DNA from 4 places in the Brevibacillus agri genome. Region 1 is predicted to be linked to each of the others. Evidence: riboswitches for the same ligand, from Rfam matches in the RefSeq annotation. Region 1 holds a riboswitch; each other region holds the start of a gene.

What was found. A riboswitch is a leader RNA that binds a small molecule or an ion and turns the genes downstream of it on or off. The one in region 1 is predicted to bind cobalamin.
Region 2: linked by a shared signal. The riboswitch ahead of cobO (cob(I)yrinic acid a,c-diamide adenosyltransferase) and the one ahead of metE (5-methyltetrahydropteroyltriglutamate--homocysteine S-methyltransferase) in region 1 are both predicted to bind cobalamin.
Region 3: linked by a shared signal. The riboswitch ahead of BA6348_RS11390 (ABC transporter substrate-binding protein) and the one ahead of metE (5-methyltetrahydropteroyltriglutamate--homocysteine S-methyltransferase) in region 1 are both predicted to bind cobalamin.
Region 4: linked by a shared signal. The riboswitch ahead of BA6348_RS18985 (ABC transporter substrate-binding protein) and the one ahead of metE (5-methyltetrahydropteroyltriglutamate--homocysteine S-methyltransferase) in region 1 are both predicted to bind cobalamin.

The regions. Positions count from the first base shown of each region.
Region 1 is NZ_CP026363.1:2,899,788-2,907,744, forward strand. Features, by position in the region: gene nrdE (class 1b ribonucleoside-diphosphate reductase subunit alpha) at 1-727, shown strand, start outside; gene nrdF (class 1b ribonucleoside-diphosphate reductase subunit beta) at 792-1,745, shown strand; gene brnQ (branched-chain amino acid transport system II carrier protein) at 2,230-3,582, shown strand; cobalamin riboswitch at 3,731-3,930, shown strand; gene metE (5-methyltetrahydropteroyltriglutamate--homocysteine S-methyltransferase) at 4,075-6,360, shown strand; gene BA6348_RS14615 (acyl-CoA thioesterase) at 6,385-6,879, shown strand; gene BA6348_RS14620 (SgcJ/EcaC family oxidoreductase) at 7,024-7,488, opposite strand; gene BA6348_RS14625 (MurR/RpiR family transcriptional regulator) at 7,802-7,957, shown strand, end outside.
Region 2 is NZ_CP026363.1:4,642,380-4,650,336, reverse strand. Features, by position in the region: gene BA6348_RS22735 (TerD family protein) at 1-543, shown strand, start outside; partial or broken gene tnpA (IS200/IS605 family transposase) at 671-953, shown strand; gene BA6348_RS22725 (RNA-guided endonuclease TnpB family protein) at 959-2,035, shown strand; gene BA6348_RS22720 (hypothetical protein) at 2,233-2,610, shown strand; partial or broken gene BA6348_RS28105 (MFS transporter) at 2,628-3,092, opposite strand; gene BA6348_RS28100 (MFS transporter) at 3,107-3,391, opposite strand; gene BA6348_RS22710 (MarR family winged helix-turn-helix transcriptional regulator) at 3,408-3,827, opposite strand; cobalamin riboswitch at 4,023-4,242, shown strand; gene cobO (cob(I)yrinic acid a,c-diamide adenosyltransferase) at 4,526-5,065, shown strand; gene cobD (threonine-phosphate decarboxylase CobD) at 5,065-6,171, shown strand; gene cobU (bifunctional adenosylcobinamide kinase/adenosylcobinamide-phosphate guanylyltransferase) at 6,168-6,707, shown strand; gene cobS (adenosylcobinamide-GDP ribazoletransferase) at 6,704-7,444, shown strand; gene BA6348_RS22685 (histidine phosphatase family protein) at 7,441-7,957, shown strand, end outside.
Region 3 is NZ_CP026363.1:2,270,694-2,278,650, forward strand. Features, by position in the region: gene BA6348_RS11370 (hypothetical protein) at 146-742, opposite strand; gene BA6348_RS11375 (IS110 family RNA-guided transposase) at 930-2,216, shown strand; gene BA6348_RS11385 (MBL fold metallo-hydrolase) at 2,625-3,572, shown strand; cobalamin riboswitch at 3,708-3,856, shown strand; gene BA6348_RS11390 (ABC transporter substrate-binding protein) at 4,007-4,984, shown strand; gene BA6348_RS11395 (FecCD family ABC transporter permease) at 4,987-6,024, shown strand; gene BA6348_RS11400 (ABC transporter ATP-binding protein) at 6,032-6,808, shown strand; gene cobU (bifunctional adenosylcobinamide kinase/adenosylcobinamide-phosphate guanylyltransferase) at 6,822-7,388, shown strand; gene BA6348_RS11410 (YitT family protein) at 7,666-7,957, shown strand, end outside.
Region 4 is NZ_CP026363.1:3,855,839-3,863,795, forward strand. Features, by position in the region: gene BA6348_RS18965 (sigma-70 family RNA polymerase sigma factor) at 1-96, opposite strand, end outside; gene BA6348_RS18970 (methyltransferase domain-containing protein) at 155-1,165, opposite strand; gene BA6348_RS18975 (heme ABC transporter ATP-binding protein) at 1,162-1,968, opposite strand; gene BA6348_RS18980 (FecCD family ABC transporter permease) at 1,965-3,002, opposite strand; gene BA6348_RS18985 (ABC transporter substrate-binding protein) at 3,050-4,084, opposite strand; cobalamin riboswitch at 4,375-4,581, opposite strand; gene BA6348_RS18990 (M24 family metallopeptidase) at 4,597-5,688, opposite strand; gene BA6348_RS18995 (alpha/beta fold hydrolase) at 5,814-6,578, shown strand; gene BA6348_RS19000 (ABC transporter permease) at 6,636-7,529, opposite strand; gene BA6348_RS19005 (ABC transporter permease) at 7,547-7,957, opposite strand, start outside.

The DNA of each region.
Region 1 (7,957 bases):
TTCCGTCGGGCTGGGTGCGATGAACCTGAACGGCTACCTGGCGAAAAACAAGATCGCCTACGAGAGCGAGGAAGCAAAAGACTTCGCCCGCACGTTCTTCATGATGATGAACTTCTACTCGCTGGAAATGAGCATGGAGATCGCCATGGCCAAAGGGGAAACCTTCATGGGCTTCGAGCAGTCGGAGTACGCCAAAGGCACGTATTTTGACAAATACCTCGCAAACGACTACCGTCCGCGCACGGAAAAAGGCAAGCAACTGTTCGCAGGCATGCACATTCCGACGCCGGAGGATTGGGCCGCGCTCAAGCAAAAGGTGCAGAAGAACGGACTGTATCACGCGTACCGTCTGGCGATTGCGCCGACGCAGAGCATTTCCTACATTCAGAATGCGACGTCGAGCGTGATGCCGGTTGTCGAGCACATCGAAACGAGAACGTACGCGAACTCGACGACCTACTACCCGATGCCGTATTTGTCGCAGGAAAACTATTTTTACTACAAATCTGCCTATGTGATCGACCAGTTCAAAGTGATCGATCTGATCGCCGAAATCCAGGAGCATGTGGACCAAGGCATTTCCACCGTGCTGCACGTCAACAGCAACATCTCGACCAGAGAGCTGGCGCGCTACTATATTTACGCCGCGAAAAAAGGCTTGAAGTCGCTCTACTACACGCGCACCAAGCATTTGACGGTAGAAGAGTGCATTAGCTGCGCCGTTTAAGCCGTTTACTGTGAGGAACCATCCGGCATGGAACAAAGTTTTTTCAGAGAAGAGGAACGCCCTAATGAAAGCTGTCAATTGGAACAGGCCAGACGACGATTTTACGATGACGTTTTGGAACCAGAACATCATGCAGTTCTGGACCGATGACGAGATTCCGCTCTCGGATGACAAAATGTCCTGGATGGAGCTCAGCGCTTCGGAACGGGACACGTACAAAAAAGTGCTCGGCGGACTGACTTTGCTCGACACCGTGCAAGGCGGCGTCGGGATGCCGAAAATCATGGAGCATGTGGACGGGCTGCAGCGCAAAGCCGTCCTGGCTTTCATGGGCATGATGGAGCAAATCCACGCCAAATCGTACAGCAGCATTTTCACGACGCTCGCGGCCACGGAGGAAATTGACGAAATTTTTGCCTGGGTGGAGCAGAGTCCGCATCTGCAAAAGAAAGCGGCGCTGATCGCAAAGCGCTACCAGGAGATCGAGACGCCAAAAGATTTGTACATGGCGATGGTCGCCTCCGTCTTTTTGGAAAGCTACCTGTTTTACAGCGGCTTTTTCTACCCGCTCTTTTTGGCCGGGCAGGGCAAGATGACGAGCAGCGGCGAAATCATCGACCTGATCGTCCGGGACGAGAGCATTCACGGCCTGTACGTCGGCGTGCTCGCGCAGGAAGTGTACCAGCGGCTCAGCGTCGTGGAGCAGGCGACGGTCAAAGAGGAGCTGTACGCGCTATTGCACGAGCTGCACCAAAACGAAGAGGAGTACACTGTCTCCTTGTACACAGAGATTGGCCTGGCGGACGAGGTGTTGGCCTACGTGCGATACAACGCGAACAAAGCGTTGATGAATCTGGGGCTGGAGCCGTTTTTCCCCGAGGAGGAAGTCAACCCGATCGTCTTGAACGGGATTCGCACGCACACGAAGCAGCATGATTTCTTCTCGAAAAAAGGCAATGGCTACGTCCGCACGCTCAACGTCGAGCCGCTGACGGATGACGATTTTCGCTTTGAGTAAAAAAGTTAAACGATCGTTTAAAAGGGTTGCTGTCTACAGACGGCAGCCTTTTTGTCGTGCCCGTTACGCGAAAAGGGGCGAGCGGCGCGCATGCACAGGCGCGCGCGAAGTAGCGGATGAGTTGCCCACATTCCTTCCTGTGAGATTTTCTCGATCAAGAATCTTTTATAGAAAGGAATAAAAGAATTCTTCATTTTAAAATACCTTTTCATTCATATTTATGTTATAAATAAATGATGTGTCGGCTCTTTTGATTGCCATCCGGTCGAGCCGAGTTGGGCTTAGGCTGGAACAGCAAAGCGGCAGTGACGAGAGTCGCAGAATCATCGTGTCATGCGTCTGGAGGACTGATTTATCTGACAATGAATCCAGTGTTATCCAGTTTGGCTGGAGGCTGGACGAGCCGCTAGACTTCGTGAATTTTTTCACTAATCTGAGGGTTCCTTACAAGGCCCTTCGTTCTTACTCACAGGAGGTTTTTGTCATGCTTCAAAAAGTTTCATATTCGTTTATCGTCATCATCGGATTTATGCTGTTTGCGCTGTTTTTCGGAGCAGGCAACCTGATTTTTCCACCGATGCTGGGACAGATGGCGGGAACGAACGTCTGGGAAGCCAACGCCGGTTTTCTCGTGACAGGGGTTGGCTTGCCACTTTTGGCAATTACAGCGTTGGTGTATTCAGGTAAAGACGATTTGCGTTCGCTCGCAAGCCGTGTGCACCCGCTGTTCGGTCTTGTTTTCACGATTTTGCTCTATTTGGCGATCGGGCCGTTTTTTGCGATTCCGCGCTCCGGGAATGTTTCGTTTGAGATCGGGATCAAGCCGTTCTTGTCCGAGCAGGCCGGGCCTTTGCCGTTGATTGTGTTTACCGTCTTGTTCTTCACGCTCGCTTGCCTGTTGTCGCTCAATCCAGGAAAAATTATCAATGTAGTCGGAAAAGTCTTGACACCGATGAAGCTGACGTTTATCGGCATCATCGTCCTGACGGCGATTGTGTATCCGATTGGCGAGCTGCAAGCGCCAGTGGGCGATTACCAGTCCAAGGCGTTTTTCAAAGGATTCCAGGACGGCTATTTGACGCTGGACGCGCTCGGGGCGTTTGTATTCGGCATCATCATCGTCAATGCGATCAAGGAAAAAGGGGTTACGTCGAAAAAGCAAATTTTGCTGACGTGCGCCAAAGCAACGCTGATTGCGGGTGCGCTCCTGGCGTTTTTCTACTCGGTGCTTGCCTACATGGGCGCTTCCAGCGTGGAAAAGCTCGGCCATTTGGAAAACGGGGCGCAAATTTTGGCCAAAGTGTCGAATTATTACTTCGGTTCTTACGGCGGCCTGCTGCTCGGCCTGATGATTACTGCGGCGTGCCTGACGACCAGCGTCGGATTGATTACGGCGTGCTCGTCGTATTTCCACGCGATGTTTCCGCGCATTTCGTATAAAAAGTTTGCCGTCATTTTGGCTGTGTTCAGTACGCTCGTCGCCAATATCGGGTTGACTGCGCTCATCAAGGTGTCTGTTCCGATTTTGACGACGATGTACCCAATCGCCATCTCGCTGATCTTTTTGACGTTTTTGCATCAAGGGTTTGGCGGTCGGCCAGAGGTGTATCAAGGCAGCTTGTTCGGTACGTTTCTCGTCAGCCTGTTTGACGGGCTGAATGCTGCCGGGGTCGAGCTTGCGGCGATCAACGACGTCTTTTCCCGCTACTTGCCGATGTACACGATCGGCCTGGGCTGGCTGCTGCCTGCATTGATCGGGGGCGTTGGCGGCTACCTCGTTTATTTGATGCGCAAACCATCGCTGCGCGCGCGTGAGCTTCGCCTGACCAAGCAATAGGACAGGCATTATGAGGAAGCAGCCTGAACGTTGACATCAGTTTGCAAAGTGGAAATAGTTTAGCATGACAAAAACTGGTTTACGTGTTACTGTATGAAGAAAGGTGTGTCCCGCCCATTTTTGGGGCACATGCACTCATACCGACAATTTCATATGAGTGGAGACAGGTTCCTTGGCGATGAATATCGGCGCAAGGATGAAAAGGGAAGTCGGTGAGAATCCGACACGGTCCCGCCACTGTATGAGGGGAGTTTGCACAACTTTTGGCCACTGGTCGAGCTGACTGGGAAGGCGTTGTGCAGATCATGATCCTCAAGTCAGGAGACCTGCCTGTTTCGACAACACTGCTTAACCTACGGGAGATAGGGAGGTGTTAGGATGCTGTGATCTCAGTGTTTATTTGGCATTTCTAACGTTCTTTCTGATCGTTGGAGATGCCTTTTTTATTGGGCGAAATCGAAAAAATGATCGCAAAGGATGGAGAGGAAGCAAATGAAAAGCAGCAACTTGGGATATCCGCGGATCGGCAAAGATCGCGAGTGGAAAAAGGCACTGGAAGCTTTTTGGGCGGGGAAACTCGACGAGACGACATTCCTTGCGCAAATGGAGCAAATTCGCAAGCAGCACCTGGTCAAACAACAAAAAAAGGGGATCGACTGGATTCCGGTCAACGACTTTACTTTCTACGACCACATGCTCGACATGGCGGTCATGTTCGGCCTGATTCCGAAGCGGTTCGCGTATGCGGGCGGTCCGGTGCCGCTGGCTACGTATTTTGCGATGGCGCGCGGCAACAAAGACGCGGTCGCCAGCGAAATGACCAAGTGGTTCAACACGAACTACCACTATATCGTCCCCGAGTTCGGCGAGCGCACGCCTGTCTTGACGGAAAACAGGCCGCTGCAAGCGTACCTGGAGGCGAGAGATCAGCTAGGGATCGCCGGCAAGCCTGTCATCGTCGGGCCGTACACGTTTGTCAAGCTGTCCAAAGGGTATGCCAAAGACGAATTTGAACGCGTCGTCGATCAGATCGTGCCGCTGTACGTGGACGTCCTTCGCGAGTTGGAACTGCACGGCGTCGAGTGGGTGCAGATCGACGAGCCTGCGTTTGTCCTCGATCTTACCGGGCAAGACAAAGTGCTCATTCGTCGCGTGTACGAGCAGTTCAGCCAGGCGCTGCCGCACCTGAAGCTGATGGTGCAGACGTACTTTGAAGCGGTGGACTGGTACGAGGAGCTGATTGAACTGCCTGTCCACGGTTTGGGCCTTGATTTTGTTCACGGGAAAACAGCGAACCTGGCCAACTTGACGACGCACGGTTTTCCGCAAGACAAAGTGCTCGGCGCCGGGGTCATCGACGGACGCAACATTTGGCGCTCGGCCCTGGAGGAAAAGTGGGAGTTGGTCAAAACGTTGTGCACCGTAGTAGCCCCAGAGCGGGTATGGGTTCAGCCGTCGAGCAGCCTGCTGCACGTTCCGGTTACCGTCGAAGACGAAACCGATTTGCCGGAAGAAGTGCGCGTCGCATTGGCGTTTGCCGATGAGAAATTGGCTGAAGTGCGCTTATTAGTCCAAGGTTTCCAATATGGAAAGTATGTTATCTCGAAGGAAATCGCCCAGAACGAGAAAGACTTGCAGCGCTTGGCCCAATCTCCGGCACGGAACCGCCAGGAAGTGCAGGAGGCGAGAAAAGCGCTGGCGTCGACAGCGGCGAAGCGGGCAGTGCCGTTCCACGAGCGTCGCGAGATTCAGCAGGCGACGTGGAAGCTTCCGCTGCTGCCAACGACGACGATCGGCAGCTTCCCGCAGACGACAGAAGTTCGCCAGGCCAGACAGCAGTTCAAAAAAGGAAACTGGACCGTCGAACAGTACGATGCGTTCATTCAGGAGCAAATCCGCGAGTGGATCGCCATTCAGGAACAGATCGGCCTGGATGTGCTGGTGCACGGCGAGTTCGAGCGGACAGACATGGTGGAATATTTCGGAGAAAAGCTCGACGGCTTCGTTTTCACGAAAAACGGCTGGGTGCAGTCGTACGGCTCCCGTTGCGTCAAACCGCCGGTCATTTACGGCGACGTGCAGTTCGTCTCCCCGATGACGGTCAAGGAGAGCGTATATGCCAAGTCGTTGACGGATAAACCAGTGAAAGGGATGCTGACAGGTCCTTCCACGATTTTAAACTGGTCGTTCGTGCGCGACGACGTCTCCCGTCAGGAAGTGTGCGAGCAGATCGCGCTGGCGCTGCGCAAAGAGGTGGAGGCGCTGGAAGCGGCGGGCATTCGCATGATTCAGGTGGATGAGCCGGCATTGCGGGAAGGCTTGCCGCTCAAGCAGGCAGACAGAGCCGCGTATCTGGACTGGGCGGTCAAGTCGTTCCGGGTCGCTACCTCGACAGTCGAGCCTGGCACGCAAATTCATACGCACATGTGCTATTGCGAATTCCACGATTTCATCGACGCCATCAGCGAGCTGGATGCCGATGTGATCTCGATCGAAACTTCCCGCAGCCACGGCGAGCTCGTCTCGGTGTTCGGGACGTGCACGTACGACAAAGGGATCGGCCTCGGCGTCTACGACATCCACAGCCCGCGCGTTCCGGCTGTGGCCGAGATCGAGGAAATGGTGTCCCGCGGCGTGCAAGTCCTGCCGCCAGGGCAATTCTGGATCAACCCGGATTGCGGGCTGAAGACGCGGGGCCGAGAGGAAACAATCGCGTCTCTGAAAAACATGGTAGCGGCGACACACGCAGTACGAAACCGCCTGGCACAAAAAGCATAAGCATGAGCGAGAGGAGCAGTACAGATGGCAACAGAAGCCCAGATCGCAACAGAAGCACGGCCTGTCGGGCAGTCGAGAACTTTTTTGACAGACCTCGTCTTCCCGCCGGATACGAACCATCACAATACGATCTTCGGCGGCAAAGTAATGGCGTACGTCGACAAGATCGCCTGCATCGCGGCGATGCGCCATTGCCGCAAGCCGGTAGTCACCGCGTCCAGCGATTCGTTCGATTTCCTCGCGCCGATCAAGACAGGGGAAGCGATCAACCTGGAAGCGTACGTCACCTGGACGCACAACACGTCGATGGAAGTGTTCGTGAAGGTGGAGTCGGAAAATCTGTTGACAGGCGAAAAACGCATGACCGCGAGAGCGTACTTGACGATGATCGCCCTCGACGAGCAAGGCAAGCCGACGCTGGTGCCCGCCGTCATCCCGGAAACCGAGGAGGAGCGCCTCCAGCACGAAAAGGCGAAGCATCGCTACGCGCTGAGGAAGCAGCGGAAGGCGGAGTTGTAGTCACCGTTGCAAGAAACAGCATACAGCAACAAAAGCAATGCCAAAAGCCCTCACCGACAGGTTGAGGGCTTTTGCTGTGAGCGGCACGCAGGCACTAAGGGATCAAGGGCAAACACACAATGCGGCACGGGGAAAGCCGCAACGTCAAAACAACTGTTGCCGCACCAACGGCCGCAGCTCCTCTGTAAACTGCTCGACTAGCTCGGGCCGTCCGTGAAACTGTGCAGGCGTATTTTGAAACAGTACGGCTTCCCACTGCTCGCCCTGCTTTTTCGCTACGAGCGTCTGGTGCGCATGGAGCGCTGGATCAAGCTCGTCTTTTCCGGGAGGGATCATGCCGACCATGGCGCGAACCATCCCCACTTCCTCGCTGAGCAGGCATGCGGACTTGATTTTGTACACAAAGGGGGGAGTCAGATGGTGGGAAAAAACGTCGTGCAGGTGCGTAAAAATGGCGGCTCGTCCGATCAGATGGCTGCCGTCAAAGCCGATAAGCTCGCCGTCTGCCGCGAACGGAGCGGACATGCCGGATGCACTGTGTTCGTTCCAGCCGCGAATGACTTGCCGGTAGAGGGTGCGAATCGCATCTTCGTGTGTGGCTGTGCCCATCCTGGCGTACCTCCTTGGGTGGCTGTTTGAACCATAGTGTATCATACGAACCCGAAACGATGTCAAAGGCTTGTGAGCACGCACCGAACGCTACTTTCAGGATCGCGCCGCGCGTGTGCATGGTCTGCTGTGGCTGCCGTGCGCTTCGCTGCGAGTGTGTTTCCATCCGGATGGAGTTCCGGTCGTACAGCGATGGCAGGCAGCAAACTGAAGGATAAACTACATTTTTCAATATGTATTGAAGTGAATTAATGCAAAAGATATACTATTCTCAAAACTTGCACCAAACGAAACGCAAAGGAGTCTTTTCGGTATGGATCAGGATCAGCACCAGCACGTAAAAGAACGCATTCGCAAGCAATACGGCCATTTGACCGCCAGCCAAAAGATCATTTCCAAAATCGCCCTCGAAAAGCCGAGCCTGCTAGCTATCCATACGGCCAAAAAAATCGCGGAGCTGACGAATACG
Region 2 (7,957 bases), 1.7 Mb from region 1:
CCGCAGTTGCCGGAAGACGTCCGCGCGAGTGCAGCCCGCAGATGCCGGGAAGCCCTGCTGGAGCGGTTTGCTGCCCTGCCTTCCCTGGGAAAAGTCTACCTCGATCCGCGCTTGCAGGAGCAGCTCGTGCCTTTTTCGCAACGGTCGGCGAGCAAAGCGCTGCGGACGATCGTGCGCGGCTCCAGACTTCCGATCCCGGAGGGCAGTACGATCCGCTTTTTCACCTGGTGGAAGGAAGGCATTGTCAACAACGTCCCCACCGGGCGCGTCGACGTCGATTTGTCTGCGGTGCTGTACGACGCGGACTGGAAGTACCTGGAGCACATTTCCTACACGAATTTGCGCTCGGAGAAATACCGCGCCTACCATAGCGGCGACATTGTGAGGGCGCCGATGGGGGCCTGCGAGTTCATCGATGTGGATATCGAATCTGTCCTTCATTACGGCGGCCGTTACGTGGTCATGTCGCTGAACTCGTTTACAGATTTTCCGAACGAGAAAGCCCGCTACGGTGCGATAGCACCCCCTTTAGGGGCGGGATGAGAGTGAGGTCAAATACGGAGTACCACGAATAAACCGAAGGTTTGTGGTACTTCAAGTATTTGAAAATTCCACTCTTTTTTGTTGTTCATCTGTTGTAGTATATAAAACAAACTGATACGATAGGTGTATGAACGAATACAGAAGAACAAGCACAACCCTTTCATTATTAAACTACCATTTTGTGTTCTGCCCTCGGTACAGAAGAAAGATTTTTCTGCAAGCAGATGTAGAACAACGCTTCAAAGAGTTGGTACATGAAGGGTGTGAGGAACTGCAAATTGTGATTGTTGCTCTTGAATGCGACAAAGACCATACGCATATGTTTCTCAACGCACTCCCATTCTACCGCAGGAAATGTATCAAGTGAAACGATAAAGCGATATGTCGAACAACAGAAAACAAGGGGGTGAAAATCATGTCGCAGACCATCACAGTCAAAGTGAAATTGCTTCCAACAAAAGAACAGGCTTCTATTTTGCGTGAGATGAGTCAAACGTACCTCTCCACTATCAATGCTCTCGTTTCCGAAATGGTTGCTGAAAAGAAAAGCACAAAGAAGTCGAGTAAGGATATTTCTGCTTCTTTGCCAAGTGCCGTTAAAAATCAAGCTATCAAGGACGCGAAAAGTGTGTTTAAGAAAGCGAAGAAAAGCAAATTCACTACTGTTCCTGTTTTGAAGAAACCTGTCTGCATTTGGAACAATCAAAACTATTCGTTTGATTTCACGCACATTTCCATGCCGATTATGATTGACGGCAAGGTAACTAAAACACCTATCCGTGCTTTGTTAGTTGATAAAGACAACCGTAACTTTGCTTTGCTAAAACACAAATTAGGTACGCTTCGAATCACACAGAAAGCAAATAAATGGATTGCCCAAATTTCTGTCACCATACCTACTATGGAAGGAACAGGAGTAAAAGTCATGGGTGTTGATTTGGGTTTAAAAGTTCCTGCCGTTGCTGTAACAGATGATGAAAAGGTACGTTTCTTTGGGAATGGCAGACAAAATAAGTACATGAAGCGTAAGTTTCGTTCTGAACGCAAAGCATTAGGCAAAAAGAAAAAGGTAAATGCGATTCGTAGTTCAAAAGATAAAGAACAACGTTGGATGAAAGACCAAGACCATAAGGTTAGTCGTGCTATCGTAAATTTTGCAAAAGACAATAAAATTTCTGTCATTCGCTTGGAACAACTGGCGAATATTAGACAGACGGCAAGAACAAGCCGTAAAAACGAAAAGAATCTGCATACTTGGTCATTTTATCGCCTGTCTCAGTTCATTGAATATAAAGCGAATTTAGTTGGTATTAGGGTTGAGCATGTGAATCCTGCATACACAAGTCAGACATGCCCTAAATGCTCTGAGAAGAATAAGGCACAAGACCGTAAGTATAAATGCAAATGTGGATTCGAAAAACATCGTGATTTAGTCGGTGCTATGAACATTCGATATGCACCTGTGATTGATGGTAACAGTCAATCAGCCTAAGATGCTATATGCACTGTCTTAGGAGGGGCAATGAGATGCCCTCATCTTGAAGGCTGTTCAAAACAGAAATGGACTGCGAACGCTTAGTCATTCAAGAATCCCACCCGTACACCGCAAGGTGGAAGGCTTGCGGCTTTAGCCGTGGGAGTCTCAACAGTCAGCCCTATTGCGATTTGCCCGAATGTTATGCGGGCTGGATGATACGCAAGGCTCCACAGTCGGGGGAAATTTTTGAACCGCAGACGGTGCAGGACAAGATCGACCTCGCTTCACGCTCTACGATCTGCATCCCGGTCATTCTCGATCTGGCGGAGCGAAAAGTGATCTGGACGGACATCGCGCTGCGCTCCCACCCCCGGTTTGTCAATAACGTAGAGGCGAACGGAGGCGGCGTGGAGTGGATGGGAAGGGCGCTCACCTCGCTGGTGAAGCCCACTCTCTATGAGCTGTTCACGCTTCATGCGCAAGCGAGAGGCACGCTGACTGACCGGGCGGATGAGGCGGACACGGTTTTCTCCATGGACGAGGGAATCACTCCGTTTGACCTGGAAATCATCATGGCGGACTTTTTGTAAGCTCGCTGGTTTCGTTAGGCAAAGGGAATGAGGTGCGTGTCCATTAAGCCGGTAGTGGTGAATCCGCAGATGAAAAACGGCAAAATCAGAAACCAGAAAGCCTTGGTTGGAAATATCCGCCTGACCGGTTGCCGGCTGGAAGGATGTATTTGTTGTCTTTCATCTGCGATCTGTGGCGAACCTCCTATCGGTTGCAACCCCTTTTCGGCAGGATGATTCTTCAGAAGAAACATCATGACGGGAAATACCACGATCAGTAAAAAGAGACCCAATACCGCAACAGCCATTTTCCAGTCAAACCACTGTATGAAAAACAGTGAGGCTGGCACAACTACCATTTGGCCTACGCTAAAGCCAGCCTCTATTACTCCGAATGCGAGTCCACGCCTTTTATTGAACCAATTTGTGACCATAATGGTTGCGGCTACATTGGAGGCACCTCCAACACCAATGGAAGCGAAGACACCATAGAGAATAAACAATTGCCAGAGGGAAGTTACCCATTGCGTGAAAAAATGCTCAGACCAACCAGAAGTGTGCTGCCTAAGAGAATGGACCTGGCACCAAAGCGGTCAATCAACCTGCCTGCTATTGGTTGGGATATGCCATAAATGACAAAACTCAATGTGGAGATGAGAGAAATGGTACCTCGATCCGCGGCAAAGCCATTCTCCCAAGGTTCAATAAATGCTCCGAAAGAAAGTCTTGCTCCTTGCACAGCCAACAATGCGAAAAAGGTGACAAATAAAATGATCCACGCGTAATGCACTTTGCTCTTCACAGTCTCAACGCACTCCTTATGAGTTTAATCCCAATCTGGTCAGCATGTTTTTGAATAATTTCGCTTCTTCTTCACTGAATATGGACATCGCTTCTTGATTCACTTCGTCACTGATCTGATTCAGAGGTTGTTCCAATTCCTTGCCTCGCAGAGTCAGAAAAATCAAGTTCGTCCGGCGATCATTGGGATCGGAACGACGCTCGATGAGCCCCATATTTTGCAGTCGATCGAGCACCCCCGTGATGGTTGCTCCATCCAAGCGAAGCCGACTACCCAATTCCACACCTTTTTGGCCATCTTTTTCCCATAGCGCATGTAATAGAACAAACTGCACGGGAGTAATCCCGTACGGCGATAATTTGGCCTTTTCCATTTGCCAGATTTTTTGATACGCCTTCCCGAGAAGAAACCCATAGCAATCCTCAATCCGATCCATATGTACCTCCAAATATTTTATTGGAAATCGATGTAAGAATAAGATAACACGCACACAAAAGATTTGTGTACAAATAATTAGTTCACAAAACAAAGATCAATGCCCAGTATGTTCCTATCCGCAGCTTTTGCTTGAATCCCCGGTAGCATTTGCTATTATTAAAGCAAGTGCTTGTCATAGAAAAGAACGACATTTGAATATGGTAGAAAAACAGGTCCTTGTTTTTCGCAAGCGATAGTTTGCGAATGCGAGGTTAAAAGGGAAGTTTGGTGAAAAGCCAACGCGGTCCCGCCACTGTAAAAGAGGAGCTCTTCTTCTTGGCAACGGCGCCATCCACTGCACGCCAGCGTGCGGGAAGGAGGAAGAAGAGCGAAGATCCTTGAGCCAGGAGACCTGCCTGTTTTGATGTCCACTGATTTCCTTCGGGTCAAAGGATGAGGTGAGGATTGTTGCAGTCGGCTATCCGCGCTTTGTTTTCCTTGGAGGTTTGGGGAAACAAGGCGTTTTTTTGTACGCGGAAAGCGAAACAGGAAGCAAATCGGCAAACTCTTCACTTTTTCAGTCAGGTAAATAACGAGGCTATGGAAAACATTTGAAATAGGCAACGGAGCCTAAACTGCATTTTTGGAGCGCTGTGCCTCCGAAAATTATTAGGGATGGGCAACGGGGCCTACAGTTTATTTTGGGGGTGAGCGTACTTGAGCAACAAGCGGGGCCTGTTTTTGGTCTACACCGGAGACGGCAAAGGAAAGACAACAGCCGCGGTGGGGCTGGCTGTGCGCGCGACTGGACGAGGCAAAAAGGTCATCATGATCCAGTTCATCAAGTCGCCGGAGCGCACGTACGGAGAGAAAATCATCTTCGACAAGCTGGGCATCGAAATCGTGCAAAAAGGCGTAGGCTTCACCTGGACGAAGACGCCGGAGGAGCATCGCGCGGCGCTGCAGGAAGCGTGGGCGTTCGCCCGGGAAAAGCTCGCTTCGGGCGAGTACGATGTCGTCATTCTCGACGAGCTGAACAATGCGCTGGCGATCGACCGTTTTCCGATTGCGGACGTGCTGCCGCTCGCGGACGTTTTGGAAGCGATTCAAAACAGGCCGAGCCATGTGCATCTGGTCGTGACGGGGCGGAGCGCCAAGCAGGAAATCATCGACATGGCCGATCTCGTGACAGAGATGAAGCAGATCAAGCATTACTACGATGAAGGAATACCAGCGGTGCTGGGGGTAGAGTTTTGATGAACGTACTGGAAGCGTACGGCCACGGCGGAGATTTGCTGACGGCAGCGGACCGCTTTGGGATGGAGCCGGGCCAATTCCTTGATTTCAGTGCCAATATTAACCCGCTGGGCATGCCGGACAGCGTGCGCGAGATGCTTTTGGCCTCGCTGTCTGCCGTGCTGCGTTACCCGGACCCTGGGCATCGCCAGTTTCGCCGGGCGTTGGCGCAGCGGTTGCAGTTGCCAAAGGAATGGCTTTTGCCTGCGAACGGAGCGGCAGAAGCGATGGCGCTCGCGATTCTCGGGCTGCAGCCGCAAACAGTCGGCGTGATTTATCCTTGCTTTTCGGAATATGCAGAGCTTTCCGAGCAGTTTGGCGCAACCGTCATCGGCTGCTACGGAAAAGAAGAGAACGGCTACAAGGCCGACAGCGCCGAGCTGTACCGTCTGTTCGAACAGGCTGATCTGGTGTTTGTCGGCTCGCCGAACAATCCGACTGGCATCTTGTATGAGCCACAGGAGCTGTTGCAGATGGCGGACTGGACGGCCCAGACCGATACGTGGCTGGTCGTGGACGAGGCGTTTCTCGATTTTGTGGAAGAAAGCCGCCAGTTTACGCTGGCAAGTCGGCTGGAGCGCTTTCCCCGCGTCATTTTGCTGCGGTCGATGACGAAAATGTACGCGATCCCCGGCTTGCGTCTCGGATACGCGATCGCCCAGCCTGACGCGATTGCGAAAATGCGCGCGAAGCAGGTGAGCTGGAGCGTGAATGCGCTTGCGCTTTTGGCGGGGGAGCTGTGCTTGCAAGAGCATGAGTACGAGCGGCGGACACGCAGCCTGGTCGCCAGGGAGCGCGCTGGCCTGGTCGCGTTTATTCGCGGGGAGCTGGGCTGGAAGGTCTGGCCGGGGGAGGCGAACTTTTTGCTGCTTCGCTCGCCGGAGGGCTTGCCAGCCGCACAACTGCAAGAGCGGCTCGGCAAAAAAGGCGTGCTGATTCGCAGTTGCGCCATGTATCCCGGATTGACGGCGCATGACGTGCGCATCGCCGTTCGCGGGCCAGAAGACAATGCGCGCTTGATCGCGGCCTTGCGCGAGGTACACAGCGAAGGGAGCGGGGAGCGATGAGTCTTGTGCTGGTGACAGGCGGCGTGCGCTCGGGAAAAAGCCGCTTTGCGGAAGAACTGGCGCAACAGGCCGGAGAGCGCGTCCTGTACGTGGCGACGGGTCAGGCGTGGGACGAGGAAATGCGGCAGCGGATCGAGCGGCACAAGGAGCGGCGGCCGAAGCAGTGGGGCAGCGTGGAGGTCGGCGAGCGGCTGTGCGACTACGAGCCTGCTAGCACACCTTACGACGTCGTGCTGATCGATTGCCTGTCGACGTGGCTGAGCAATCGGCTGATGAGCGTCGAGGAAGCAGAGTGGCGAAGCGAGGCGCACACAGAGGCGCTGCTTGCGGAGGCAGAGGCGTGGCTTGGGCTTGTCCAGCGCTCCCCGCAAAAAGTGATTGCGGTCACGAGCGAGGTCGGGCTGGGCGGTGTCGCCATGAATCGGCTCGGCCGCTGGTTCGCAGACGCGCTGGGCGACGTCAACCAGCGGGCTGCGCGCCAGGCAGAGACGGTCTACGCGGTCATGGCCGGAATCCCGTGGAGGATCAAAGGATGAATGCATTTTGGCACGCGATCGCCTTTTTCACCCGGATTCCGGTTCCGTGGCTGCGCCCGTCCGACGAGGCGTGGAAAAAAAGCGTCAACTGGTATCCGGCAGTCGGGCTGGTCATAGGTATTTTGCTATGGGGAGTCCACCAGACGGGGCTTGTGCTCTTTAGCCCGTGGCTGTCCGCCGTGCTGACGCTCGCTGTCTGGGTGTACATCACAGGCGGACTGCATCTGGACGGCTGGATGGATTTGGCGGACGGACTGGGAAGCAGCCGGCCAAAAGAGCAAGTGCTCGCGATCATGAAAGATAGCCGCGTGGGCGCGATGGGGGTTTTAGCCGCGATCTTGCTACTTTTACTCAAGGCAGGGGCCGTCGCGGAGCTTGCGCATCCTGGCTGGGGTGTGCTCCTCGTATTCGTTCCTGCCATAGCGCGGACACATGTGCTGCTGTCGATTCGGCTGTGGCCGTATTTATCGCAGGAAAAAGGGATCGGCAAAGGCATCAGTGCAGGGCTGTCGCCTGTCGCCATCGCCGCCGGATACATCGTTCTCGCCGCGGCTGGCTGGTTCGCCGGAGGTTTGCAGGTCGTCGCGGCAATGGTCGTCTCGCTTTTGTTCGTGCTGTTGTTTTCCCGCTCGGTCGCCCGCAAGCTCGGCGGCCTGAACGGAGACTGCTACGGAGCAGCTATCGAGAGCGGCGAGGCGGTCATGCTGCTCGTACTGGTCGGGAGCTGGTGGACATGAAGTTGATCTGGATACGGCACGGGGAGACAGACAGCAATCGGGAGCGCAAATATCTCGGGCATAGCGACATTCCTTTGAACGAAAAGGGGGAGCAGCAGGCGCGCGAGCTGGCGCGGCAATTGTCGCAGCAACTAAAACGGCCTGTCGCGCTGTACGCAAGCGATTTGCTCCGCTGCACGCAAACGGCCCGGCCGCTGGCAGACGAGTGGGGGCTGCCGATCATTTCCGTCCCGGCTTTGCGCGAGCTGTCGTTTGGCGACTGGGAGCTTTTGACCTACGAGGAGCTGATGCGCTCGGATGCCGAGTGGGCTGCCCGCTGGTACGACGACCCGTATCGCTGCAGTCCGCCGAATGGCGAGAGCTTGCAGGAACTGGGGCACCGGGTGGACGGCTGGCTGCGCAAGCTTTTGGAGCAGCGGCAAGCGGCTGCGGACGAGACTACGGTTTGCGTCGCGCACGGGGGAGTGATTCGCTGGTTTCAGGCGGTTTGGCTGGAAAACGACCCTAAGCGAT
Region 3 (7,957 bases), 630 kb from region 1:
ATATGAAATATATGATAATTTGGTAAAAAGGAACTAATTTTCTATAAAAGGGGTACCGCCAACAAAGTGCGGATTTTGTACGCTAAGCCCTGTTTGATAGATAAAACGCCGGAATCCTGTACGCTAAGGAAAACCGGCTTATTCGTTACTTTTTCTTTTTCAATTCCTCAATCTGATGCTCATATTCTTTTTCCTGCTTTTTTAAATCTTCCTCATGTTCCTTTCTGATCTGCTCGATCCGTTCATAAAGAGCTTGAATTTTAGTTGTAGATTCTTCATTTGCTTTTTGAAGCCTGTCCTGGAACTCCGTACGGAGATGTAATAGCTCACGCTCTTTTTCAACGTCTTTCTTTTCGACGATGCGTTCAAGTTCAGCTTGATGACGTTCCTGTGCTTGACGAAGTACTTCTTTCCGGATTTCTTCCATACTTTGAAGATTTTCTTTTTCCTTATTCAGTTCCTCTTGGAGTTTGGCGATTTGATGTGTTAACCGGTCAACTTGATCCTTATAAGATTTACTTTCCTCGTATCCCTGACGAAAATCGTTTACAAGACCGGTTAACGTATCGTTTTTCTCTTTGTACTCCTGGATCAACAGCTTGTTATTCTCGCTAGATTCTTCCATCTGTCGTACAAGACGCTCAGCTTCTTCTTTCATTTGTTTGAATCGATCTACTTCCTCGGCAGCAGCTTGTAGCTGCTTTTTTAAATCACTGATCTCAAACTGACATTCCTCAATCATTAGATTCTTAGATTCTTTCAGTTCCTCAGCCTTACGATGGATCTCTTCTTTTTCAAACGAGGAGCCATTCCTGTAATGAAGAAATTTGAGCTTTGAAAGAAAAAAGCGCCTCCTGTATGCTGGGTCTTGGAATGGTCACATTCACACTGCCCTAATGAAAAGGAGGACGCTCTACATGAAGTATAAGCTGAAACAGAAACAGAATCAACGGATTACACGAATTACCGAAAAAACACTGGTTGTTGGCGCGGACATCGCCAAAAAGATTCATGTAGCTCGAGCCGTGGATTTCCGAGGCATTGAGCTTGGGAAAGAATGTGTGTTCCACAACGATCAGGAGGGGCTAACGAAACTGGCTGCGTGGATGAAGGAGCTTGGCCGGATACATGAGAAAACCGACATCGTATTTGGCATCGAGCCTACCGGACACTACTGGTTCCCGTTAGCGGCATTTTTGAAGGAGCAAGACATCAGGGGCGTCGTCGTGAATCCGCACCATGTGAACAAGAGCAAAGAACTTGAGGACAACTCGCAGACCAAGAGCGACTACAAGGATGCGAAGGTCATTGCCGACCTGATTCGGAGCGGGAAATATTCAGAGCCCAATTTGCCGACCAAGGAATATGCAGAGCTACGCATTCTGATGAATTTTCGGGAGAAGGTCATGGTGAGCTTGAATCAAGTGAAAGCTCGGATTACAAACTGGTTTGACCGCTACTTTCCGGAGTATCCACAAGTGTTTAAGGACTGGGAAGGCAAGGCATCACTGATGACCATGCGCCAGTTTCCCACTCCAGAGGAGATTGTCTCGATAGGCGCCAGAGGCGTTCTCACACATTGGAAGACGGAAATCAAGCGTGGGGTGGGCATCAAGAGAGCGGAGCAGCTCTATGCTGCCGCTACGGTCTCTATCGGGCTTACCGAGGGGCTGACAGCTGCCCGAATCGAGCTTGCCGCCTTGCTGCAGCAGTACGATCTGTACTGCAAGCAAGAAGAAAGCATTATGACGGAAGTCCTGCAGATTCTGGAGAAGATCCCCGGAACGAAGCAAATGCTGAGCATCCCAGGGATTGGCATTCTGACCGTCGCCGGCTTCTTGGCGGAGGTTGGCGATCTGAACAACTACGACCATGGACAGCAGATCATCCGTCTGGCTGGGCTGAATCTGACGGAGAACAGCTCTGGAAAACGTAAGGGAAAGACCGGAATCAGCAAGCGGGGGCGCTCTCGCCTAAGAGGCATCTTGTTCCGCTGCATGCTGCCGATGGTAGCCAAAAACAAAGAGTTTAAAGCGCTCCACGAGTATTATACAACGCGTAGTCAAAATCCGCTCAAGAAGAAGCAATCGATTATCGCCTTATGTGGAAAACTGGTTCGCGTCCTCTATGCACTGGGGACAAAGCAGAAAGAGTATAACGCAAACGAAGTATTGGGGCCGATTCGACAAGCCCAGCTACAACAAAGTGCTGCATAAAGCTTATCAACAAACCTGTCATCTCGCTTATTCACATGTGTACAACCATGACAACGGAAGCACCGGAGAAGCCGAAGAATTATAATCCATAAGGGCAACGACCCAGTCGAGGAGCTAGAATCGGCCTCCACCCCTTGAGAGGTAGAACGAAGGAATGTAAGGGCATAGACCCAGCGTGACATGGGAGGGTAAACCCCGAGGGCGGATGTGGAGATCCACTGTGCGATCATACCTTTTTATCCACAGTCTGGAAACTGGTGATTGCAGGCTCTATTCCCGCCACAGCCCTTACAGAAATATTTGTATCTCCTTCAATCTTCCGACAAGAGCTTTAAGATGTCAAAGTTAAAAAACAGAGAATGAGCGAGAAAACAGGAGAAAACATTACTTTATAGTGGGAGGGTATACATGAAAGCTACAGAACCGATTTTCCTGGGGCATCGCATCCATCTGATCGACGGGTTTGATATGGGCTGGGCGCAGCGGACGGGAACGTACGTCATCGCCGAGGACGAGTTGACCCTGGTCGAGACAGGGCCGAGTCCTTCTGTCCCGTACATACGGGAAGGGCTGCGCAGGCTCGGATTTTCCCCGGAGCAAGTGAAGTACATCATCGTGACGCACATTCACCTCGATCACGCGGGGGGAGCGGGACTTTTTTTGCGCGAGTGCCCGCAGGCAAAAATCGTGGTGCATCCAAAAGGAGCGCGCCATCTGGTGGACCCGAGTCGGTTGATCGCGGGCGCCAGAGCGGTGTATCACGACGATTTTGACCGCCTGTTCGATCCGATTGTCGCCGTTCCCGAAGAGCGGATCATCGTGCGCGCCGACCAGGAGACGCTGCAAATTGGCGCCAACTGTGTCCTGGAATTTTGGGACACGCCGGGACATGCCAACCATCATTTCAGCATTTACGACCCGGTCAGCCGCGGCATGTTCACGGGAGATACAGCGGGTGTCTTCTATCCGCAGCTTCAACGGGACGGGATTCACTTCGTCCTGCCGTCCACCTCGCCGAACCAGTTTGACCCGCAGGCGATGCTGCGCTCCGTGGAACGCTTTGAACAGCGCGGTCTTGCGCGAATCTATTTCGGGCATTTCGGCATGACTGACGATGTTGCCGACGTCTATCGGCAGGTGCGCGAGTGGCTTCCTGTCTTTGTGGCGGAAGGGGAGGCGGTCGTAGCCGCTGGACTCGGCGATGGCGAACTGGCGGAGCGGCTGTTCGGGCGTGTACTGGCGCATCTGCAATCGTTCGGGATCGGCGACGGGCATGAGGTGCTGGACGTGCTGCGGCTCGATTTGCAAGTATGTGCGATGGGAATTGTCGACTATTTGCAAAAGCGCAGGAAATAGCGGGAGACGCCAGACAGCGGGTACGAGACGGGCAGCATGGGCTTACGTAGCCGTGGCAGCAGCGAAAAAGCATTCTTTTTTTGGCAAAGGAATGCTATCATGATGGATGAGTCTTAGCAGTTGTAGGCCATTGCAATTGAATACGCGCAAACAGGTGCCTTGGTCCTTGCCAAAGGACGAGGTGAAAAGGGAAGCCGGTGCAAGTCCGGCGCGGTCCCGCCACTGTAAAGCGGCTGTCGCAATAGCTGCCAAGCCAGGAGACCTGCCTGTTTGCCTGATGTGCCTGCGCCTTCGCGGAAAGGTTCGGCCCGTTCAGGACGTTTTTTTGCGTGAGCATGGATGAGCCTGACATGTCGACCCTTTGGTTCCGGTTGGAAGCGAAGGGTTTTTGTTTGCTAAGAATCAACCAGTCGCACAGAAAGGAAGTCATACATATGAAACGCGCATGGAAACTGCTCATCCCGCTGGTGCTTGCTGCAAGTCTCGTCGGCTGCGGCGGCAACACCCAGACGGCACCTGCTCCGCAGGCAGAAGCACCGCAGACAGCACCACAGGACGCGGCTGCCAAGCAGACCGTCTACCCGCTTACCGTCACAGACGCGACCGGAAAAGAAGTGACCGTGGCAAAAGAGCCGCAACGAATCGTCTCGACTTCCCCGGCAGAGACGGAAATCTTGTTCGCGCTCGGCTTGAACGAGCGGATTGTCGGTGTCTCCGACTTCGACGACTATCCGGCAGAAGCGAGCACGAAGCCAAAAGTGGGCGGAGTCGTCAAGCCGAGCGAAGAAGCGATTCTCGCCCAGTCGCCCGATCTGGTCATCGGCGGAATTTCGATGGAAAAGCCGGTTGCCGACAAGCTGAAATCGCTCGGCATGCCAGTGTACGTCACGCATCCGAAAAAAGTGGATGACATCCTGAACAACATTTTGACGATGGGGGTTATCACCAACCGACAGGAGCAGGCGGAAAAAGTCGTCGCCGCGATGAAGCAGGATATCGCCCGCGTACAGGAAGCCGTCAAAGCGGTGAAGCCGGAAAACAAGAAAAAAGTGTACCTGGAGTTTGCGCCAGGCTGGACCGTGGGCAAAGGGGAGTTCCTCGACGAGCTGGTGACGCTGGCAGGCGGGACGAACATTGCGGCCGACACAGAGGGCTGGAACCCAATCAGCGAGGAAAAGATTTTGAAAAGCGATCCCGACGTCATTTTGTACGCCAAAGGCATTACGGATGACAAGACGGGCACGAAGCTGGAAGAGATCATCGCAAACCGCAACGGCTGGGATACGATGAAGGCGATCCGCGAGAAGCAAGTGTTCGGAATGGACCAAAACCTGCTGGCGCGCCCAGGCCCGCGCATTACACAAGGTTTGATCGAGGTAGCTAAAGCGATTTATCCTGACCTGGTGAAATAAAAATGAAAAAGCAATGGCTTATATGGGGAGGAGCGAGCAGCCTTGTGCTGCTCGTATCCGTGGTGGTCAGCATTTCGATGGGGGCGGCGTCGCTCTCTCTTTCGCAAGTATGGCTCATCCTCTTGCACCAGCTTCCCGGCATGTCGGAGTGGATTCCGGCGACATGGCCGGAGTCGTCCGAGCAGATCGTGATGAAGGTGCGTTTTCCGCGCGTCGTACTGGCCATTTTGATCGGAGCTTGCCTGTCGCTTGCGGGCGCGGGCTTTCAAGGCGTGCTGCGCAACCCGCTTGCGGACCCGTTCACGATGGGCGTAGCGTCCGGTTCGGCCGTCGGGGCGGCTTTTCTGATCCTGTTCGGCTTGCAGTTTGCTGTTCTTGGAGAGTGGAGCACGCCTGTCGTCGCCTTTTTGACGGGGCTTGTCAGCTTGTGGATTGTGCTTGCCCTCGCCAAGACGCAAGGCAAGCTGCAGACGGAGACGCTTATTTTGTCTGGCGTCGTCATTCAGGCGTTTCTCGGCTCGCTCGTGTCCTTCATGGTGTCGCTGTCGGATCAGACGGTGAACGAGATCGTTTTCTGGCTGATGGGAAGCCTGTCGTTTCGCGGCTGGGCCTTCACGTACGTCCTGGTCCCGTATTTGCTGATCGGCGTGCTCGTGCTGCTTGGCTATGCCCGCTCGTTGAACCTGTTTGCGCTCGGGGAGCGGCAGGCGGCGCATCTCGGAGTCAACGTCGACAAGACGAAGCTCATCATTTTGCTCGTCTCTACGCTCCTGACTGCAGCGGCGGTTTCGATTGCGGGCGTCATCGGGTTTGTCGGGCTGGTCGTGCCGCATCTGGTGCGGATGATGGTCGGGCCTGACTACCGCATTTTGCTGCCGATGGCGACCATCTGCGGCGGTGTGTACGTGCTGTGGGCGGATACGCTGGCGCGAATGCTGCTCGTGCCGACAGAAATCCCGCTCGGGGTCGTGACTGCGTTTTTGGGAGCGCCGTTTTTCGCCTATTTGCTGAAGCAAAACAAACGGATCGGAAGGAGGTAGTCGCGTCATGATCGAAGTGCGCGGGCTGCAAAAGTCTTACCAGGATGTGTCCGTCCTGCGCGAGATCGGGTTTACAGTCCAGCAGGGCGAGTTTTTTGGCATCATCGGCCCGAATGGGAGCGGAAAATCAACGCTTTTGAAAATGCTCTCCGGTGTGATTGCCGCTGATGCGGGAGAAATCACGCTCGCGGGCAAACCGGTTGGCCGCTATACGCGCAAGGAGCTGGCGCGGGTTCTCGCCGTACTCGAACAGGAGGGGCTGCCTCCGGTCGGCTTTCGCGTTCGCGAGGTGCTGGAAATGGGGCGCTACCCGTACCAAAACTGGCTGGGCGAGGAACAGACAGACGTCGGGCCGCTCATCGACGAGATCATGCAGCTTTTGGGCCTGACACCGCTTGCCGATCGCACGCTGGATCAACTGAGCGGAGGGGAAAAGCAGCGCGTCGCCTTGGGCAAGGCGCTCGTGCAAAAGCCGCAGGTGCTGCTTCTGGACGAACCGACGACTTATCTCGATATCGGCTACCAGATTCAACTGATGGACATTGTGCGCAAGTGGCAAAAGACGACGCAGGTGACCGTGGTCGCGGTGCTCCACGACCTGAATCTCGCTTCGCTCTATTGCGATCGCATCCTGATGCTGCACAAAGGCGAGCAGATCGGCGTAGGCACGCCAACAGACATGCTGCAAAGCGACCGGATCGAGGCGGTGTACGGGACGCGGCCGATCGTCATGGAGCATCCTGTCCACCGTTTGCCGCAAATCATGCTGCAATCCGGGTCGTAATGGGGGAATACAGATGATCGTACTCGTGACAGGCGGCGCTCGCAGCGGCAAGAGCACCTTCGCGGAAAAATACGCGGCCCATCTGGGGCAATCGGGCGTCTATATCGCCACCGCGCAAGCTTTTGACGAGGAGCTGCAGGAGCGCGTAGCCAGGCATCGCGAGCGCAGGCGAACGAGCGCGTTTTGCTGGGAGACGATCGAGGAGCCTTACGCCCTCGCAGACGTGATCCGCTCGCTTGGGCAACGGGACGAGCTGGCGCAAAAACAGGCGGTCGTCGTGGTCGATTGCCTGATCGTCTGGCTGTCCAACTGGCTGATTCGCCACGAGCAGGACGAGGCGTTCGCGCGCACGCTTGCGCAGGCAGACGAGCTGATTGCGGCTGTAGAGGACTTTCCCGGGACGATTTTGTTTGTCACAAATGAAGTCGGGGCCGGACTGGTGCCGGAGTATCCGTTAGGGCGCATGTTCCGCGATCTGGCAGGCTTGATGAATCAGCGGCTGGCGACGGTGGCCGACCAGGTGTTTCTGCTCACAGCAGGCATTCCGCTGGAACTCAAAAGCAGGGCGTTTCGCTTTTAGGCAGGGGAAAAGACGGTTTCGCGTCGTCTTTTTCCCTTTTTTGTGCTATACTATAAGAAAAGCAATGGAAAGGATCAGGATACCATGCGTCCCCATAGGACGATCTGGAAACGGTATGACCTCTCCTACATCTAGCTTCGTAGTAGTCGACCGTCACTTGGACGACTAGCCTACTACGAAAGCGAGGCCCTTTGTATGAGTAGCGACTTATACTTGCGATGTTCCTCCGTAGTCGGTTGGTCGTCTGTGCCAAAACCGACAAAAATGCGAGGAATCGATGATGAGGAGAGCGCTGCAATTTACTCGACGTTACGGTATGATTTTGTTTGGAGCATGTTTGCTTGCTTTTGCGTATTATCACATCAACTTTCAGAACCACTTGTCTGAGGGCGGCTTCGTCGGCCTGGGGTTACTGGCCAAATACGCCTTTGACCTGTCGCCAGCGATGATGATTTTACTCTTGGACATCCCGCTGTTTCTGGTTGCCTGGTTAGTGCGAGGGCGTCAGTTCATCTGGGACACGATCTTTGCCTCACTGGCGTTTACCGGGTTTTATGAACTGTTCGAAC
Region 4 (7,957 bases), 960 kb from region 1:
CTTGACCAGAAAAGTGACCAGCCGAAGGACCCGCGTCCCGTACTCTTGCATGATCTGTTCGAATGCAGCGTCTGCCGTAGGCTGCAACGTATCCAAGGGCGCGACCTCCTTCACGCAAATCCTTTACTGGTTAGATGCAGCCGCGTAGATTTTGTTACAGGGAAGGGGCGGAATTTTTTTTGGCAATGATCGTCCAGCGCGTCGCCGCCCCCGGAGCGCCCGGTAGTTCGGCAAACGGATAGCCGCCGTGCTGCCAGCGATCCAGCTCGTACTCTTCCGTTTGCTCTGGCGGCTGGCTGCGGTGGCAAACGACGTTTTCCCTGCTTTGCACGACGTTGTAGCCCGAAGATTCCAGGAGCAACTCCAGCTCTCCCGGCAACAGCAGCGCCAGCTCGCGCTCCACTCGGTAGCGCGGCTGCTCCACCTGCTCCACAAACGTCTCATAGGTCAGCGTATAGCGGAACTTTTGCTCGGCAATGAGCGTTTCTCCCTCGACTTTTTGGTACACCATCCGGTCCGGGAACACAAACTTGCGCTGCATGAGCGACCATTTGCGGTTCACCGGCGGCAGGAGCAAGTCAATCGCCACTGTTCCGCCTTCTGTCAAATGCCGGGCAACGACCGAAAGCAACTGCCGCTGTTCCTCTCTACAGGTCGCCTGCTGAAAAATGCCTTCGGGCAGCAGCACATGGGTAAAGCGGGAAGCAAGCTGCAACTCCTGTACATTTTGCTCGATCAGCTCAAGCAGTTCCTCGTTGTCCTTGAGCATGCGCCGCTTCTTTTTTGTCGCGATCTCCAGCATGTCAGGGCTATTGTCCACGCCGCAGACGGACAAGCCGCAGCGCGCCAGCTCAATGGCAATGCGCCCTGTGCCTACGCCAAGCTCGAGCACGGACACCGGGGCTTGCTCTGCTTCTTGCAGCAGCCAGTTGCGGTAAAACGCGATGCCCGCTTTTCCGGCAAACTGGTCGTAATAGGTGGCTTCCAATCCGGAGTATGTGGCCTCCGGAAGGCGCACGTGCCGCCCCTCTCCTTGCATCCCACAGGTCGTACAGACCGAGCCTGCCAAATGCGAAAAAGGCACCCCTGGTGGGACGCCGTTTTTTGTATCGCCTAGCCATTCGTCGTAGCGGAACTTGCATACTTGGCAACTGTACACACTCATAATGCTTTGACCTCCTGTCGCGATTGCTGGACGCGGACCGCTTCCGAAAAGAAATAAACGTGTTTTTTCCCCGTGATCGGATGGGTGACCACCTCTGTCTCTACCCCGAAAACATCGCGAATCAACCCGGGTTCAAGCACTTCCTCCGGCGTGCCGGAAGCAACCAGCTCCCCGTCGCGAATGACGTACAGCCGATCGCAGTACATGGCGGCGATATTCAGATCATGCAGCGAGGAAAACACGGTAATCCCGAGCGTCTTGACCAGATCCATCACCTGTAGCTGGTACCGGACGTCCAGATGGTTGGTCGGCTCGTCCAATACGAGAAACTCGGCTTGCTGGACCAGCGCTCTTGCAATCAGCACGCGCTGCTTTTCTCCGCCAGACAAGGAAAAAAAGCTGCGCGAGGCGTACGCCTGCATGCCGACCCGCTCCAGCGCCTCTTCACAGATGCGGCTGTCCGCCGGGGTATCGGTTTGAAACAGCCTTTTATGGGGTGAGCGCCCCATCATGACGATTTCCATGACGGTAAAGTCAAACTCGATCGACGACTCCTGGCGCACGACCGCCATGCGCTGCGCATTTTGCCGGGCGGTAAGCTCGTACACGTCAGCCCCGTCCAGGGAAATGAATCCGCTGCGCGGCTCGAGCGCCCGATAAATGCTTTTGAGCAGGGTGGACTTTCCGCTGCCATTCGGCCCGATCAGCCCCACAAATTCGCCGGAGCGAACCGTCAGGCTAACGTCGCGCAAAATCGTTTTTTTCTCCAGCTCGACCGAAATGTTCTCCACATGCAGATTCATCGCCCGCTACCTCCGAAAGAATATGAGCTGCGCATCATCAACCAAATAAAGAACGGACCGCCGCACAGCGCCGTGATAATCCCGATCGGCAGCTCTTCCGGCGCAAACGCAAGCCGGGCGATCACGTCCGCCCAGATCAGGAAAATGGCCCCGAACAAGGCGCTGACAGGCAGGACGCGACGATGGTCCGAGCCGACGATGACGCGAACGATATGCGGCATCATCAAGCCGACAAAGCCGATAGACCCGCTGATCGAGACGATGACGCCCGTCAAAAGCGCGGTAATGACCAGCAGCAGCTTGCGAAATTGCACCGTATTGACGCCCAGCGTCCCCGCCGCTTCTTCGCCCATCAGCATCGCATTGAGCGAACGGTATTGCGTCAACAGGACAATCAGACAGATGACGACGATCAGCGTCGGTATGGTCAAATACTCCCACTTCCCTCCGGCCAGACTGCCGCTCATCCAGAACAGGACAGAGCGGATGCCGTGCTCGTTGGGCGCGGAAAAAATAATCAGGCTGGTGATCGCAGACAGGATGGCGGAAATCGCGATGCCGGCCATGAGCAGACGCACCGTCGAGTTTTGCCCGCCGATGCGGGACAAGGTAAAAATAAGCAGGATCGAGACGAGCGATCCGGTGAAAGCACCGAAAGAAAGCGCGAATTGTCCGTACATGCTGAATGCTCCGAACAAAATGACCAGCGTCGCTCCGGCCGATGCGCCCGAGGAGACTCCCAATATGTACGGATCTGCGAGGGAGTTGCGAACCAGAGACTGGATCGCCACCCCCACAACAGACAGGCCGGCCCCGACGACAGCCCCCAGCAGGACGCGGGGAAACCGAATGTCCCAGATAATGGTCTGTTCTCCTTTTGACCAATCCACTTCCACCCATTGATTGACCAGCGGGAGATTCGCCAAGGCAATTTTCCATACCGTCGCTGGTTTGATTTCCACCGAGCCGAGTGTCACCGCAAACGTAATCGAGACGACAAGCCCGATCAGCAGGGCAACGATGATGAAGGGCATCTTGATCTTGTGCAGGGCCGTTCCCTCCTTGTCTAAGCAGCCGTTTCTTATTTGAATGTATCCGGGTGCAGACCTTCCGCGAGAATTTTCAGCGCGATCGGTGCGCGTACCCCTTCGGACGCTGCGGACAATGGCAGCACGATCAGACGTTTGTTCTGGATCGCTGGCACGTCAGCCAGTTCCTTTTTGGACAACAGGAAGTTTTGTTTTTGCTCGATCGTCTTGTCGCCGTAGTCGACCACGACGATGACGTCTGGCTTGCGGTTCACGACTTCTTCCCAGCTTACGGTCGCCCAGCCTTTTTGAATGTCGTCGAACACGTTTTTGCCGCCTGCCGCTTTAATCAGAGAAGTCATGTAGTTGTTGGCAGCGGTCAGCGGCTGGTCTTCTCCGCTGTCGTACACGAACACGTTCAGCGGCTTGTCCACCGTGCCGATTTTGCTCACGGTTTGCTCGATTTCCGCTTTCATTTTGCCAATCAGTTCGTTCGCCTTGTCTTCTACGCGGAAAATGCGGCCGATGTTTCGAATATCGGCGAACACGTCGTCAATCGTCGGACCCGGCTTGTTCGAGGACTCTTGCAGGTACGATTTGATTCCCGCCTTTTCCAAGTCCTCCATCGAGCCTACGCCTTTGTCGCCAAATGCGCTTTTCCAGCCTGCGTAGACGAAGTCAGGGTTTGCGGCCAAAAGCACTTCTTTGGTCGGATACTTGTCAGACAGGACTGGTACCTTGTCGTAGTCGGCTTTCAGCTCAGGCAAAATGTGATCGTCCAGGTACGCGGTTCCGACCATTTTGTCAGCCAGCCCCAGCGCGAGCATGACTTCGGTTACGTGCTGGTTCATTGTCACAGCGCGTTTTGGCGCTTCCGGGTACGTCATCTCGATCCCGTTGGTCACAATCGTGACGGGCTTGTTGTCAGCAGCAGGCTGGGCCGTTTGCTCCGAGCCAGCATTCGCCACCGTGGATTCGGTCGTAGCAGGTGCTGCCGAGCTGCATGCGGACAAAAGCAGCATAATCGCTGCCAGCGCTGCCATCCAGAAACCGTGGAAGGCTTTTTTTCTCTTACGGATTGTACTCATCTGGTAACCCCTCTTCTTTTGTTGTTGGCATGATGAAAATGAAGCGTTATGTAAATCGTAATGATTACGAATTACACCTTTACTATACAGAGAGCCTGCTTGTTTGGCAACACAGGAAATGCATCACCCCTTTCACAGCCTCGACCGCCACGGCGATGTTCATAGAAAAAAGCACCCCCCAGTTTCCAATCGGGAGGTGCTTGACATACGTAGACATGCCTATAGATTCGGCGTTGCCAATGACGCCTGTTCCTAGTCTGCTTCCACATCTGTCCCATCCTCGTGGGTCGATTGTAAATCATCTCATGGCAGGTCTCCTGGCTTACGAATCATCATCCCCAGCGCCCTTCCCATTTTTCGTCGCGCGAAAAACAGTGGCTTTTTTGCTGGACACTCCTCGTTACAGTGGCGGGACCGCGCCGGATTTTCACCGGACTTCCCTATTAAGCTGGCGGAACCAAACGATTCCGGGCAGCACCATCAGATTCATATAAAATTGTGAGTTTGAAGCCTTATCCGATCACCGTCAGTTTTTTCGGGAACTTGCTCAACACTTCTACGCCTGTTTCGGTTACGAGCACATCGTCCTCGATGCGCACGCCGCCTGCTCCCGGCAAGTACACCCCTGGTTCAATGGTGAACACCATGCCTGGGCGCAGCGTTTCCTGATTTTGCCCATGCACGGACGGATATTCGTGCACATCCATGCCGAGGCCGTGCCCCAGACGGTGAATGAAGTAATCGCCGTAGCCTTTTGCGGCAATGACGTCGCGAGCGGTCTGGTCGAGATGGGCAAACGTCACCCCTGGACGAACTTCGGCAATCGCCGCCTCGTTCGCTGCCAGCACCGTTTCGTAAATATCGCGCAGTTGCTCGCTGATCTGGCCGACAGCAAACGTACGGGTAATATCGGAAACGTAGCCGTCCGCTGCTACCCCGATGTCAAACAGGAGCAAATCGCCTTCCTGCACTTTGCGCGAACCAGGCGTTCCGTGCGGCAATGCCGATTTTTCCCCCGCCAAAACCATCGTGGAAAAAGACGGGCCGTCCGCTCCCAGACGCTTCATCTGGTATTCCAGCTCCGCGACGATTTCCATTTCGGTCTGGCCGATTTTGAATGTTTTCAACGTCTCGCCGAGTGTATCTTCAATCAGTTGGACAGCCTTTTGCAAACGAGCCACTTCGTCTGCCGATTTAATCAGGCGCATTTCGCGCAGCGGCTCTTCCACATCCGCGTAGCTCTCTGCACAGATGACTTGTCCCAGCGCCTCGTAACGCTCTACGGTCATGTGGCTTTTTTCGATGCCCAGCTTCTTCAGGTTCGCTGGCAACACTTGCTTGAGAAGCTCGTAAGGATTCTCAATATCCGTATGCGTATGAATCGTCTGAACAGTCGAAGCCGCTGCTGCCGCTTCGCGGTCAAGGGCGGGAACGATCAGGGATGGCTCGCCCTGGGCTGGAATAACCAGACCCATAAAGCGTTCATGCGGATCGGTAAAAAAGCCGGTCAAATAGTAAACGTGCTTGGGAGAGGTGATGACTACCGCGTCGAGCTCTTGTTTGGTCAAAAATTCGTGCAGTTTCGAAATGCGCTCCAAATACACCTGCGTCACCTTCGCTTTCGACAAGATTCTTCCTCGAGAATACCATTTCCCTGTCCAAAAAAGAAGAGCGGAACGGAAAATTCTCTCTTGAAACGGACACCATATGCTAGGGGTGAATAACCAACATGGAACCAACCATCGTACAACTGGACAGCCACCGCATCGCCTGCCACCTGTCAGGGCGCGGCACGCCACTCGTGTGCATTCACGCCCCGTGCATCGGCTCTGTCAACTTCGACTATCAAGAGCCGCTTGCGGATGTTTGCCAACTCGTCGTGCCAGACCTCCCGGGGCATGGCGACAGCTCCCCGCTGGCTGGACCTACGACCATGCGCGAGCTTGCCAGCGTGATTCACGGGCTTTGCCAGTCGCTCGGACTTGAGCGTCCGTTGCTTTTGGGGTACTCGCAGGGGGCTTCGCTCGTCCTCGAATACTGCCTCCGCTTTCCCGAAAACGTGCGCGGCGCCATCCTCGTCAGCGCCTTTTCCGAAGTAACCGACTTTTCGTTGCACAGCCGTTTTCTGCTCGCCCAATCGCTGTCCTGCCTGCACGCAGCTCCGCTGATTGCCAGGTCGATCGCCGCCTCTCATCTCGACGACCCGCTTGCTCGCTCCCGCTGGATTGAGCATGGCAGCCAAACAGATGCAGCGAGCCTCCGCCACCTGTACGCCGCCGGGCACCGCTACAATTGCACGGATCAGTTGAGCCAGCTCAAGCTGCCGATGCTGCTCGTCTATGGCGCAGACGATGCGAACATGTTGCCGTATGCCAGGCTACTGGAAAAAAAGCTTCCGCAAGCGGAACTGGTGATGGTGCCGTCGGTCAAGCACCAGGTCGTCACGCGCGCCGCAGCAACGTTCAACCAACTATGCCGCCAATGGCTGAACTGAACAAAAAAAGAGGCGAAAAGGACTGCCTGCGTCCCTTTACGCCCCTTTTGCTGCGTATCAGTTTTTCATCCGCGGGTCAAGCGCATCCCGCAATCCGTCCCCGATCAGGTTGAAGCCGAGAACCGTCAGCATGATCGACAAGCCCGGGAAAATGACTGTCCACGGCGCCTTCTGGATGTACTGGCGAGAATCGGAAAGCATTTTCCCCCACTCCGGCTCCGGCGGTTGGGCACCAAGCCCGAGGAAGCCGAGCGCTGCCGCTTCGATAATCGCTGTCGCAATCCCCATCGTCCCCGTCACGATGATCGGCGCCAGGCTGTTCGGCAAAATGTGCTGCATGAGAATGCGCGAGTCTTTCATCCCGATTGCGCGGGCCGCCATGACGAACTCCTCTTCCTTCAGGCTCAACACGCGCGAGCGCACCAGACGTCCAAAGGTCGGAATGTTGATGATGGCAATGGCCAGTAGCGCATTTTGCAAGGATGGCCCCAGAATGGCGACAATCGCAATCGCCAGAAGAATGCTTGGAAACGCCAGCATGATGTCAAAAACGCGAGAGATGACGGTATCAATCCATCTGCCGTAAAAGCCCGCCAAGAGGCCCAAAATCGTGCCTGCCACGACGGAGCCGATGACCGAGAAGGTCCCGACCCACAAGGAAATGCGCGCACCGTAAACGACGCGGCTAAACACATCCCGCCCGTTGTAATCTGTTCCAAACCAATGCTCTTCGGACGGCGGCTTGTTTTTCATCACCAGCTCCCCCTCGTCATACGGGTACGGAGCAATCACTGGCGCAAAGACGGCAACTGCCACGAAAAACAGAATGATCGCCAGCCCCACCATCGCGAGCTTGTTTTTCCGCAAGGCTCTCCAAGCTTCCCGCCAAGGAGAGACAACTTCTTCCTCTTTTACTCTCAGGGATACCGTCTGTACTTGTGTCTCTGCCATGTCTCTTCGTCCCTCCCCTAGCGGTATTTAATGCGCGGATCGATATAGGCATACAGAAGGTCGACCAGGAGATTAATCAAGACGAAAATCGTAGCGATCACCAAAATGCCGGACTGGATCACCGGATAGTCGCGGTTGCCGATCGCTGTGAAAATGTAGCGGCCGACTCCTGGCCAGCCAAAAATCGTTTCGGTCAGCACCGCTCCGCCCAAAAGCAAGCCCGTTTGCAGACCGATCACCGTCAGCACGGGAATCATCGCGTTTTTCAGCGCGTGCTTGTACACGACCCAGAACTGCGCCAAGCCTTTTGCCCGAGCGGTCCGCACGTAATCGGCACGCATGACTTCCAGCATGCTCGAACGGGTAATCCGGGCGATAATCGCCATCGGAATCGTCCCCAAAGCCACGCCAGGCAGGATCAAATGCTT